Regions from separate parts of the Cellulosimicrobium sp. 4261 genome, predicted to be linked through region 2. Evidence: predicted binding sites of a transcription regulator. Region 2 holds the regulator's gene; each other region holds the start of a gene.
What was found. Region 2 encodes LexA, which represses DNA repair genes until DNA is damaged. Its sites were predicted from a motif close to TCGAACANNTGTTCGA; they were not measured.
Positions count from the first base shown of each region.

Region 1: imuA' (DnaE2-dependent mutagenesis accessory factor ImuA') is a predicted target of LexA. The motif match lies at 1,991-2,006, and genes of this name have one in related genera.
Region 3: ABIE39_RS01055 (HNH endonuclease signature motif containing protein) is a predicted target of LexA. The motif match lies at 1,177-1,192, and genes of this name have one in related genera.

Region 1 is NZ_JBEPOQ010000002.1:2,437-5,703, reverse strand. It holds gene ABIE39_RS02315 (DNA polymerase Y family protein) at 1-765, opposite strand, end outside; gene imuA' (DnaE2-dependent mutagenesis accessory factor ImuA') at 762-1,910, opposite strand; gene ABIE39_RS02305 (YbaK/EbsC family protein) at 2,317-2,898, shown strand; gene helR (RNA polymerase recycling motor ATPase HelR) at 2,971-3,267, opposite strand, start outside.
Region 2 is NZ_JBEPOQ010000008.1:83,428-86,694, forward strand. It holds gene ABIE39_RS11985 (L-lactate dehydrogenase) at 1-1,007, shown strand, start outside; gene lexA (transcriptional repressor LexA) at 1,122-1,856, opposite strand; gene ABIE39_RS11995 (LysM peptidoglycan-binding domain-containing protein) at 2,190-2,555, shown strand; gene nrdR (transcriptional regulator NrdR) at 2,925-3,267, shown strand, end outside.
Region 3 is NZ_JBEPOQ010000001.1:226,597-229,863, forward strand. It holds gene ABIE39_RS01045 (hypothetical protein) at 110-730, opposite strand; gene ABIE39_RS01050 (PadR family transcriptional regulator) at 727-1,107, opposite strand; gene ABIE39_RS01055 (HNH endonuclease signature motif containing protein) at 1,282-1,641, shown strand; gene ABIE39_RS01060 (phosphoribosylaminoimidazolesuccinocarboxamide synthase) at 1,660-2,574, opposite strand; gene ABIE39_RS01065 (AAA family ATPase) at 2,671-3,267, shown strand, end outside.

The sequences.
Region 1 (3,267 bases), on a different contig from region 2:
CGGGTCGAGCTCGGCGCTCACCGCGACGTCGGGCTCGACGCGGCGCCGCGCGGGCGGGCGCAGGTCCTCGCCGCGCGCGAGCCGGTGCGCCCACGCGCCGAGGTCGCCGAAGCGTCCCTCGACGGTCGCGGGCGGCAGGGCCGCGAGCGCCCCGAGGGTCCGCACGCCGAGCCGGCCCAGGAGGTCCACGAGCTCGTCGACCGCGACGGCGGCGTCCGGCCGGGCGGTGACGTGCACGAGGTCGCGCGCCGGCCGGGGCGCGAGGAACGCGGCGGAGCGGCCGGGCGGGACGACGACGGCGTCCCGTGCGGCGAGCACGGCGGCGAGGATGCCGTCGGCGACGCCCACCTGGCTCTCGTGCCCGGTGCGCTCGGCGACGCGCGCGACGAGCGCCTCCGCGAGCGCGGCGTCGGACCCGTGGTACCGGCTCGCCCCGGCGGCGGGCAGGAGCAGCAGGCCGGGCCGGGTGATCTCCAGCCCCGCGACGACGGTCTCGGCCGCGAGCGCGACGGGCTCGAACTCGCGGGCGTCGCGCGCGTCGTCGACGTCGAGCAGCTCGAGCTCGGGGCAGCACTCGCGGGCCCGACGGCGGCGCATGCCCCGGCGCACACCCTGGGCGCGCGCGGTCGCGGAGACGGCGACGACGCGGCGGCCGTCGTGCGTCGCGGCGGGGACGTGCGCGGGGACGTCGCGCACCGCCATCGCCGCGAGCACCGGCCAGTCCGGCACCCACAGGGCGGCCGTGCGGGTCGGGCTCGTGCTCATCCGACGAGCCGGAGCCGGGAGGGCCGGTCGGGGTCCTCGACCGGCGCGGGGCCGGTGCGGGTCGTGCGGGCGGTCACGGCGGTCTCGGCCGCGGCGGTCTCGGCCGCGGTGGTCTCGGCCGCGGTGGTGCCGGTCCCGGCCGCGGGCCGGGTGCCGCGGTCGTCCTCGGCGAGGAACGCGGGCCAGTCGTCGTGGGCGAGCGGGAGCTCGACCTCGACCCGCGTGGGGCGCGCGGCTCCCCCGCGGCCCGCGCGCTCGACGACGAGGGTGCGACGGCGCAGCCAGCCCGCACCGCGGTCCGCCCCGGACCAGCCGCCGCCCGTCACGGTGAGCGCGACGTGCGCGCCCGGCCACGTCCCCGCGGCGACGAGCAGCGCCCCGCGCTCCCGCGCCCGTGCGGCCAGGCGTCGTCGGTCGGGGTCGGTGAGGGCGGCGTCGGGCCCGACGACCACGACGTCCAGGCCGTCGACGAGCGCCGAGATCGCGAGCGCCGCGTCGGGGCCGGGCCGCGGGACGAGCACGACGCGGTCGAGGTCGGCGCCGGCGTCGGCGGCCGCGAGCAGCCCGACGGCGGGGAACCCGACGGCGGCGGTCCACGCCCCGGCCCGCGACGGCCGCGCGACGAGCGCGAGCAGGAGGCTCGTCGAGCCGCGCACCGCCAGCACGGTGCCGCGCTGCAGGGCGCCGAGCGGGAGGAGCGGCGCGAGCGCGTCGTGCACCGGCCACCACCGCTCGTCCGTGCCCACGTCCCGGCTCGCGCCCGAGGCGATGGCGTGGCGCGTGCGGGCGCGCGCCGGAGGTTCGGGCGGCGCGGCAGGGGCGGGCCGGACGGCCGTCGACGAGGCGGCGTCCGCGAGCGGGGCGACCTCGGCGAGGAGCGCGGTGCCGCCACGCGGGAGAGCGTCGGCACGCGAGACGGTGTCGGCACGCGGGACGGTGTCGGCGCGCGGGACGACGGCCGGTGCCGCCGGGGCGGTGAGCGGTTCGGGGGGCGCGGGGGCGACGACGGGGCGGTGTCGGCGGACCCCCGTACGCTCCTCCGCGCGGCGCAGGACGGCGCGGGCCCGCTCGGCCTTGTCGACGGCCGCTCCCGTCGTCTGGCCGGACGCCCCCGCCCGCTCGGCGGGGTCGGCGAGAAGGGTCATCTCGCCTCCCGGGGTGGTGCTCGGACGGGACGCGCACCGCGCGTCGACTGCTGCGGGCGGCGTGCTGCACCCGCCGACTTTCGAACAGACGTTCGAACACTTCCAGTGAACGACTGCCGCCGCGGGGTGTCAACTCCGCAGGCCGGAGGCGCCTGCTTCGTCCGAGATGCCCGCCCCAACCCTCGACCCCCACTGGAGACTTGCCCGAAACCCTCGACCTCTACCTGACCCTTCTCCCCCGCCGACCATGCGGCTGTCGCCCGTCCGGCGGGCGGCACGGGCCGCGACCGCATGCTCGGCGGGCTCGGAGGGCTCGGAGGGCTCGGAGGGCTCGGAGGGCTCGGAGGGCATGTTCGGCATCCGGCCTCTTCCGCGCGGGAGGCCGCCGGGGTGACAGGCTGGCGGCATGGACGCCCGCACGACGCTGCCCACGCTCGGCTCGCTCACCTGGGAGCCGGCGCTCGACCACCTCGACCTCGTCGCCCCTGTGACCGCCGACGCGCTGCGCCGGTGGGCCGACGCCGAGCCGGACGTCGCGACGCTCGTCGCCGTGACGGAGATCGACCCCGACCTCGCCGACACCGCGACGCTCAACGCCGCGTTCGACCTGCCCGTCGAGGCGTCGGCGAACTGCGTCGTCGTGGGCGGCACGCGCGCGGGCGACGAGCGCGTCGCCGCCGCCGTCGTGCGCGCGCACACGCGCGCCGACGTCAACACGCGCATCCGCAAGCTGCTCGACGTGCGCAAGGCGTCGTTCCTGCCGACCGACCGCGCGACGGCGGAGTCCGGCATGGAGTACGGCGGCATCACGCCCGTCGGGCTGCCCGAGGGGTGGCGCGTGCTCGTCGACTCCCGTGTGGTGACCGACGGCGCGCTCGCGCTGGTCGGGAGCGGCGTGCGGCGCTCGAAGCTGCTGCTCCCCGGTGACCTCCTCGGGCGCCTGTCCGGCGTCGAGGTCGTCGAGGACCTCGCCGTCCCTGTGGCCTGACGCACCCCTCCCTCCGAGCACGACCCGAGACGCGCTGGGCATCCCCGACGACCCTCAGGTCGTGCTCGGCGGTCAGTCCTCCAGGACGACGAGCCGCTGCGTCGCGCGCGTCATCGCGACGTAGCGGTCGACCGCGCCCTCGACGCCGTCACCGAACGCGCGCGGGTCCACGAGCACCACGAGGTCGAACTCGAGGCCCTTCGCCGCCTCGGGCGTGAGCCACCGCACCCGCGCGGACCCGCCGCCCTCGCCACCGACGTCACCGACCTTGCCGTCCGACCCGTCACCGACCCTGCCGTCCGACCCGTCGCCGGACGGCTCGGTGGCACCGATGACGCACGCCGTGCCGTCCGCGTGCTCGGCGAGCCA
Region 2 (3,267 bases):
TGACGAGCACGTCACCGCAGGGCACCGGCGACGCGACCACGGGCGGTCCGGGAGGGGGAGCGCGGACCACGAAGCTCGCGATCGTCGGTGCCGGGGCCGTCGGTTCGACGCTGGCGTACGCCGCGCTCATGCGCGGCGCGGCGCGCACGGTGGCGCTCCTCGACGTCAACCGCGCGAAGGTCGAGGCCGAGGTCCTCGACCTCCAGCACGGCATCCAGTTCATGCCCATGGCGCGCGTCGAGGGGTCCGACGACGTCGCGGTGTGCGCGGGGGCCGACGTGGTCGTGGTGACGGCCGGCGCCAAGCAGAAGCCGGGCCAGACGCGTCTCGACCTCGCCGAGGGCACGATCGGTCTCATGCGGACGATCCTCCCGGGCCTCGTGGAGGTCGCTCCGGACGCCGTCTACGTCATGGTGACCAACCCCGTCGACATCGTCACGTACGCGGCGCTCAAGTTCTCGGGGCTGCCCCCGACGCAGCTCTTCGGCAGCGGCACCGTGCTCGACTCCTCGCGGCTGCGGTTCCTCGTCGCGCAGCACTGCGGCGTCGCGGTGCAGAACGTGCACGCATACATCGCCGGGGAGCACGGCGACAGCGAGATCCCGCTCTGGAGCTCCGCGACGATCGGCGGCGCACCGCTGCTCGAGTGGCAGGGCATCGGCGGCCGGGGGCCGCTCACGGGCGACGTGCGCGACGAGATCGCGCGCGAGGTCGTGCAGTCGGCCTACCGGATCATCGAGGGCAAGGGCGCGACGAACTACGCCGTCGGGCTCGCGGGCACCCGGATCATCGAGGCGGTGCTCGCCGACGAGCACCGGGTGCTCCCCGTGTCCACCCTCCTCGACGGCATCTACGGGCTCGAGGACGTGTGCCTCTCGCTCCCGACGCTCGTCGACCGTCGTGGAGCCACGGAGCGTGTCGAGGTCCCGCTGGCGGACGACGAGCTGGCGGGCCTGCGCTCGTCCGCGGAGTCGCTGCGCGCGGTCGCGCGGCGCTTCGGGCTCTGAGCCCGCGGGCCCGGCGGGCCCTGCACGACGAGAGCCGGGTGGTCGAGGGACCACCCGGCTCTCGTGCTGTCCGGACCCTGCTCGCGGTTCGCGCGCAGACTGCGCGGGGACGGTTCAGAGGCTGCGCAGGACGGAGACGACGCGCCCCAGCACCTGGGCGTCGTCCCCGGGGATCGGCTCGTACGCGGCGTTGTGCGGCATCAGCCACACGTGGCCGTCCGCGCGTCGCAGGCTCTTGACGGTCGCCTCGCCGTCGATCATGGCGGCCACGATCTCGCCGTTCTCCGCGACCGGCTGACGGCGCACGACGACCCAGTCGCCGTCGCAGATCGCCGCGTCGATCATCGAGTCGCCCTGCACGCGCAGGAGGAAGAGCTCGCCCTCGCCGACGAGCTGGCGCGGGAGCGGGAAGACATCCTCCACGACCTGCTCCGCGAGGATGGGACCACCGGCGGCGATGCGGCCCACGACGGGGACGTACGACGGCGCGGGGTGGGCCTCGTCGTACGTGGGCTCGGGTGCTGCCCCGGCGGGCGCGAGGGGGGTGGCACGGCGAGAGTCGTCGGGCTGGACGACCTCGATCGCGCGCGGGCGGTTCGGGTCGCGGCGCAGGAAGCCCTTGCGCTCGAGCGTCGTGAGCTGGTGCTTGACGGAGGACGGGCTGGTGAGCCCGACGGCCTCGCCGATCTCGCGCATGCTCGGCGGGTAGCCGCGCTGCTCGACGCACGCGCGGATGGTCTCGAGCACGAGCCGCTGGCGCGGGGTGAGCCCGTCACCCCCTGCCGACCCGTCCGGCAGCTCGCGCACCTCGGCGAGCCCCCGTGCCCTGTCCGTGCCTCGTCCCGCCATGGTCGCTCCGCCCTCGTCCGTCGCGTGCCACCGGCCCCGGCCGGGCCTGCGGCTTCCCCTCCCGGGGCGTGCACCCCGGGACCTCGGTCGCCTCTCCGGGTCCGAGCGGACATGTCCGGCGAACCGACCTGACCCCAGGTTAGGGGAGGATGCGACACGAATCAAACACCTGTTCGAGCATGTCTCGACTCTGTCGGTCGTTCGTGATAGACCTTCGTACAGATGTTCTACGTACAGGTGTTCGACCGCAGCGGTCGGGCGGGAGCGAGACGGGTGCGCGGGTCCGATCGACCGGGGAAGGCGATCGGGCCCGCGGGCCGGGACGGAGGGGACATGGAGACGATGGCGATGGCGACGCCGACCGGGTTCGCGCGTGGCGGATCGGCGCGGGGTGCGCGGGCGGAGGCTCCGCTGCGCATCACGCGACGCGGTCGGGTGGTTCTCGTCCTGCTCGTGGCGGTCGTGCTCGTGCTCGCCGCGCGCGTCGGCCTGGCGGTCGCCGGCGGGCCGGGCGAGCCGGTCGAGGTGCGCGTCCACGTCGTGAGCTCGGGGGAGACGCTGTGGGAGCTCGCGCAGGGCGTCGCGAACCCCGGTGAAGACCTGCGCGAGGTGGTCAGCGGGCTCGTGGAGCTGAACGGCCTGTCGTCGTCCGGTGTGGAGGCCGGTCAGGCGATCCTCCTTCCCGTCGCCGAGCGGTGACGGGGCACGGCGCGCGAGCCCTCGCGGTGTGACGTAGCGCACGGCGCCGACGGGCGATCGGGCCCGGCGGAGGGTTGCGCCCAGCCGTTAGGTCTGCCTAAGTTAGTGTCACCTCACACGCCGGCTGGGGGGCTGGGCGGACGAGGCGAGGGGTGCGCGGACCACCGCGACTCCTGTGCACGTCGCCGCGCGCGAGGCGAGTCGCGCGCGAGATGGGGACGGGGGCGTCCCGACGGGGGCGGTCGACCACGACCGCCCCCGTTCTGCTGTCCGTGGTCGGGCGGGGCGTCCGGCGTGTTGCACCGTCCGCCCGGGACGGCATACGTTCGTCGCGCCGACCCGTCGGCGCGACCCGCGGAGGAGCCCGCCATGCACTGCCCGTTCTGCCGTCACGCGGACTCCCGCGTCGTCGACTCCCGCACGTCCGACGACGGCGCCTCGATCCGGCGTCGGCGTCAGTGCCCCGAGTGCAACCGCCGCTTCACCACCATCGAGACCGCGAGCCTGTCCGTGGTCAAGCGGTCCGGCGTGACGGAGCCCTTCTCGCGCGAGAAGATCGTCAACGGCGTCCGCAAGGCCTGTCAGGGGCGGCCGGTCAACGAGGACGACCTCGCCGTCCTCGCGCAGCGTGTCGAGGAGACGATCCGCGCGAGCGGCAGCGCCGAGCTCGACGCCTACGAGATCGGCCTCGCGATCCTCGGACCGCTGCGTG
Region 3 (3,267 bases), on a different contig from region 2:
GGACGCCCGGGAGGACGGGACGAGCGGGAGCCGACGGCGGGATTCCGCGTCCAGTCTAGCGGGCGTACGCACGCGTCCGGACGGGCGTCCGCACGGTGAGCGGGCGCGCTCAGCCGCCCGCGGTGCGACGTCGATCCGGGGAGTCGGCGGGGATGTTGCCGTCGAGCACGTGCTTGCGCCAGGCCCGGTCGACGTGGGACCGGCGGAACAGGAACCCGCTCACGAGCGCAGCCGCGCACCACAGGACGCCCATCCAGAGGCCCGGCCGGGTGACGTCGTACGAGAACAGCGCATGGCCCAGGACAGGCCACCCGTAGAACACCGCCAGCGCGGTCCCCAGGCTGCCCAGGGTGACGCGCCAGGGGTACAGCGCCCCGTGGATGTCGTCGGCGACCCACCACCAGTACCGCGCGGGGAGCCGCAGGTCGAGCGACCGGTAGAGCAGCCAGCGCCCGAGCGGCGGATGCTCGCGCCACCGCAGCGCCCACCCCGCGCGCACGAGGCCCCACGCCTCGCGCGCGCCGATGCCGCGGGGAGCGGCGCCGTCGCCCGGCTCGGGGGCCAGGTCGAGCAGGACGGCGAGCGCCTCGTCGGCGTGCAGGTCGCGCCAGCGCGGGGGGTAGGCGCGCAGCCAGAACCGCGCGGACCGCTCGTACCGGTCCGCGCCACGCGACCAGCGCGCGAGGCGGCCGGGAGGCGCGCCGTCGGCGCCGGCCCGTCGCCCGCTCACGCGCCGCTCCCCGCGAGCCCGTCGGCAGCACCTCGGCCGGCGCCCCGGGAGAGCGACCGGCGCGCGCGCTCGGCGAGCTCGGCGAGCTCGGCGAGGCGGAGGGTCTCGGCGCGGGCGGCGCGGCGCCCGTCGTCGGTCGCGCGGTAGTAGCGACGCAGCCGGCCGTCGATGACCTCCTCGCCCGTCGGCTCGACGAGCCCGGCCGCGACGAGGCGGTCGAGGTTCCCGTAGAGGGTGCCCGCGCCGAGGCGTGTGCGCCCGTCGGAGAGCTCGCGCACCGACCGGATGACGGCGTACCCGTGGAGCGCCTCGCCGCTGAGGACGAGGAGCACGAGGTACGCCTGCTCCGTCATGCGGAACGGGGTCGAGTGCGTCACGGTCGATATATATCGCTCGACGACCTATGCGCGCAAGCGCTCGACGCGTGTCAGAGGGTGCCGTTACTCTCGAACACGTGTTCGAGAAGCACGCTCGGGCACGGTGCGAGGGCGGGGTCCTGCCCCTTCCCCGCCCTCGCACGACCCTCGCCCGACGACGCACGGAGGCCCACCATGGACGCACCGGCAGCACCCGTCCCGACGATCGAGCGCGGCCGTTCGCGGCCCGAGCCGGCCACCGTGGCGCGCGTCCTCGCGCGCGACGGGACGTGCGTCTTCCCGGGCTGTCGCGTGCCGGCGTTCCGCTGCGACCTCGACCACGTCGTCGCCCCGCGGCCGGGCACAGGCACAGGCACGGACGACGACGCGGGGTCCGCCCACGAGGCCGGCAACCTCGTCGCGCTGTGCCGCCACCACCGGGTCGTCCGCGCGCGCGACGGCTGGCGCCCGGCGCTGCTCACCGACGGTTCCGTGCGGTGGACCGCGCCGAGCGGGCACACCTACCTCCGGCCCGGCACCCTCCGGACCGCATGAGGCGTCAGGAGCGAGGCGTCAGGCCAGCGTCGAGCCGGTGAGCCGCTCGTACGCCTCGAGGTAGCGCGCGCGGGTGCGCGCGACGACGTCGGCCGGGATCGACGGCGGCGGGGTGTCCGCGGCGCGGTCCCAGCCCGAGGCGGGCGACGTGAGCCAGTCGCGCACGAACTGCTTGTCGAAGCTCGGCTGCGCGCGGCCCGGCTCCCACTGGTCTGCCGGCCAGAAGCGCGACGAGTCGGGCGTCAGCACCTCGTCGCCGAGCACGGTCTCCCCGGTCGCCGGGTCGACGCCGAACTCGAGCTTGGTGTCCGCGAGGATCACACCGCGATCGCGCGCGATCGCCTCGGCGCGCGCATACACGGCGAGCGTGAGGTCGCGTAGGCGCGTGGCGTCGTCGAGGCCGATCTGCTCGGCCACGACGTCGAACGAGACGTTCTCGTCGTGCTCGCCCACCGCCGCCTTCGTCGCGGGCGTGAAGATCGGCTCGGGCAGGCGCGACCCGTCGACGAGGCCGTCGGGCAGCGGCACGCCGCACACCTCCCCGCCTGCGCGGTACTCCACGAGGCCGGAGCCCGTCAGGTACCCGCGCACCACGCACTCGACGGGGAACATGTCGAGGCGACGGCAGATCATCGCGCGGCCGGCGACGACGTCGGGCACGAGGCCGTCACCCGGCACCGCCGAGACGGCGGTCGAGACGACGTGGTTCGGCACGAGGTCCGCGAGCTGCTCGAACCACCACAGGCTGAGCTGCGTGAGCACGACGCCCTTGTCCGGGATGCCGGGCGACAGCACGTGGTCGTAGGCGCTGACCCGGTCGCTCGCGACGACGAGCACGACGTCGCCCAGGGGGTGCACGCCCCCCACGGCAGGCAGGTCCGGGACGTACAGGTCGCGCACCTTGCCCGAGTACGCGTGCGTCCAGCCGGGCAGGTCGAGCGCGGCGGTGTCGAGGGCGTCGGCCTCGCCGAGCGAGAGCGCCGAGCCGGGATCCTGCGGGGTGGAGGTCACGGCCCCTAGTGTCGCACCATGCGATTCGCACCCGGCCCCGCGTCCACCTCCGGAACCGACTCCGGCGCGCACCCCACCCCGCCCGAGGACGGCGACCGCGCCGGGCGCGCGACGGACGACCCGCGGGTGCGCGACTTCCTCGCGACGTTCTCGGCCTTCATGGAGACGGCCAACGAGCAGGCCCAGAAGCAGCGGGTGGACGCCGGGCCGTCCGTCGCGGACGTGCTGCGCGAGCACCTGGGCTCCGACCCGCGCGCGATCGCGGTCGTCACCGAGACGGTGTCGACGCTGCGCAGCGTCGACGCGGACGTCGCGATCGAGGCCGTCGTCACGCGTCACGGCGGAGGACGCGTCGTGGGCGTCGGCGGCGGCGAGCAGCGGATGCACACGTCGTTCTCCGAGATCGTCGAGCACTCCGCCCTGTGGCGTCAGTTCCCCGTCGGCGCGGTCGACTACGCGCGCGCGGCGACGGGCCCCGAGAGCGAGCGACGCACCGTCTCCTTCGGGCTCCACCTCTTCGCGTACGCGGGCACGCCCGTCGCGCTCCTGCAGCGCGCGGCGAACCCGCGGCACGGCAACGAGGGCAGCGTCGAGGTCATGTGCCCCGAGGAGGAC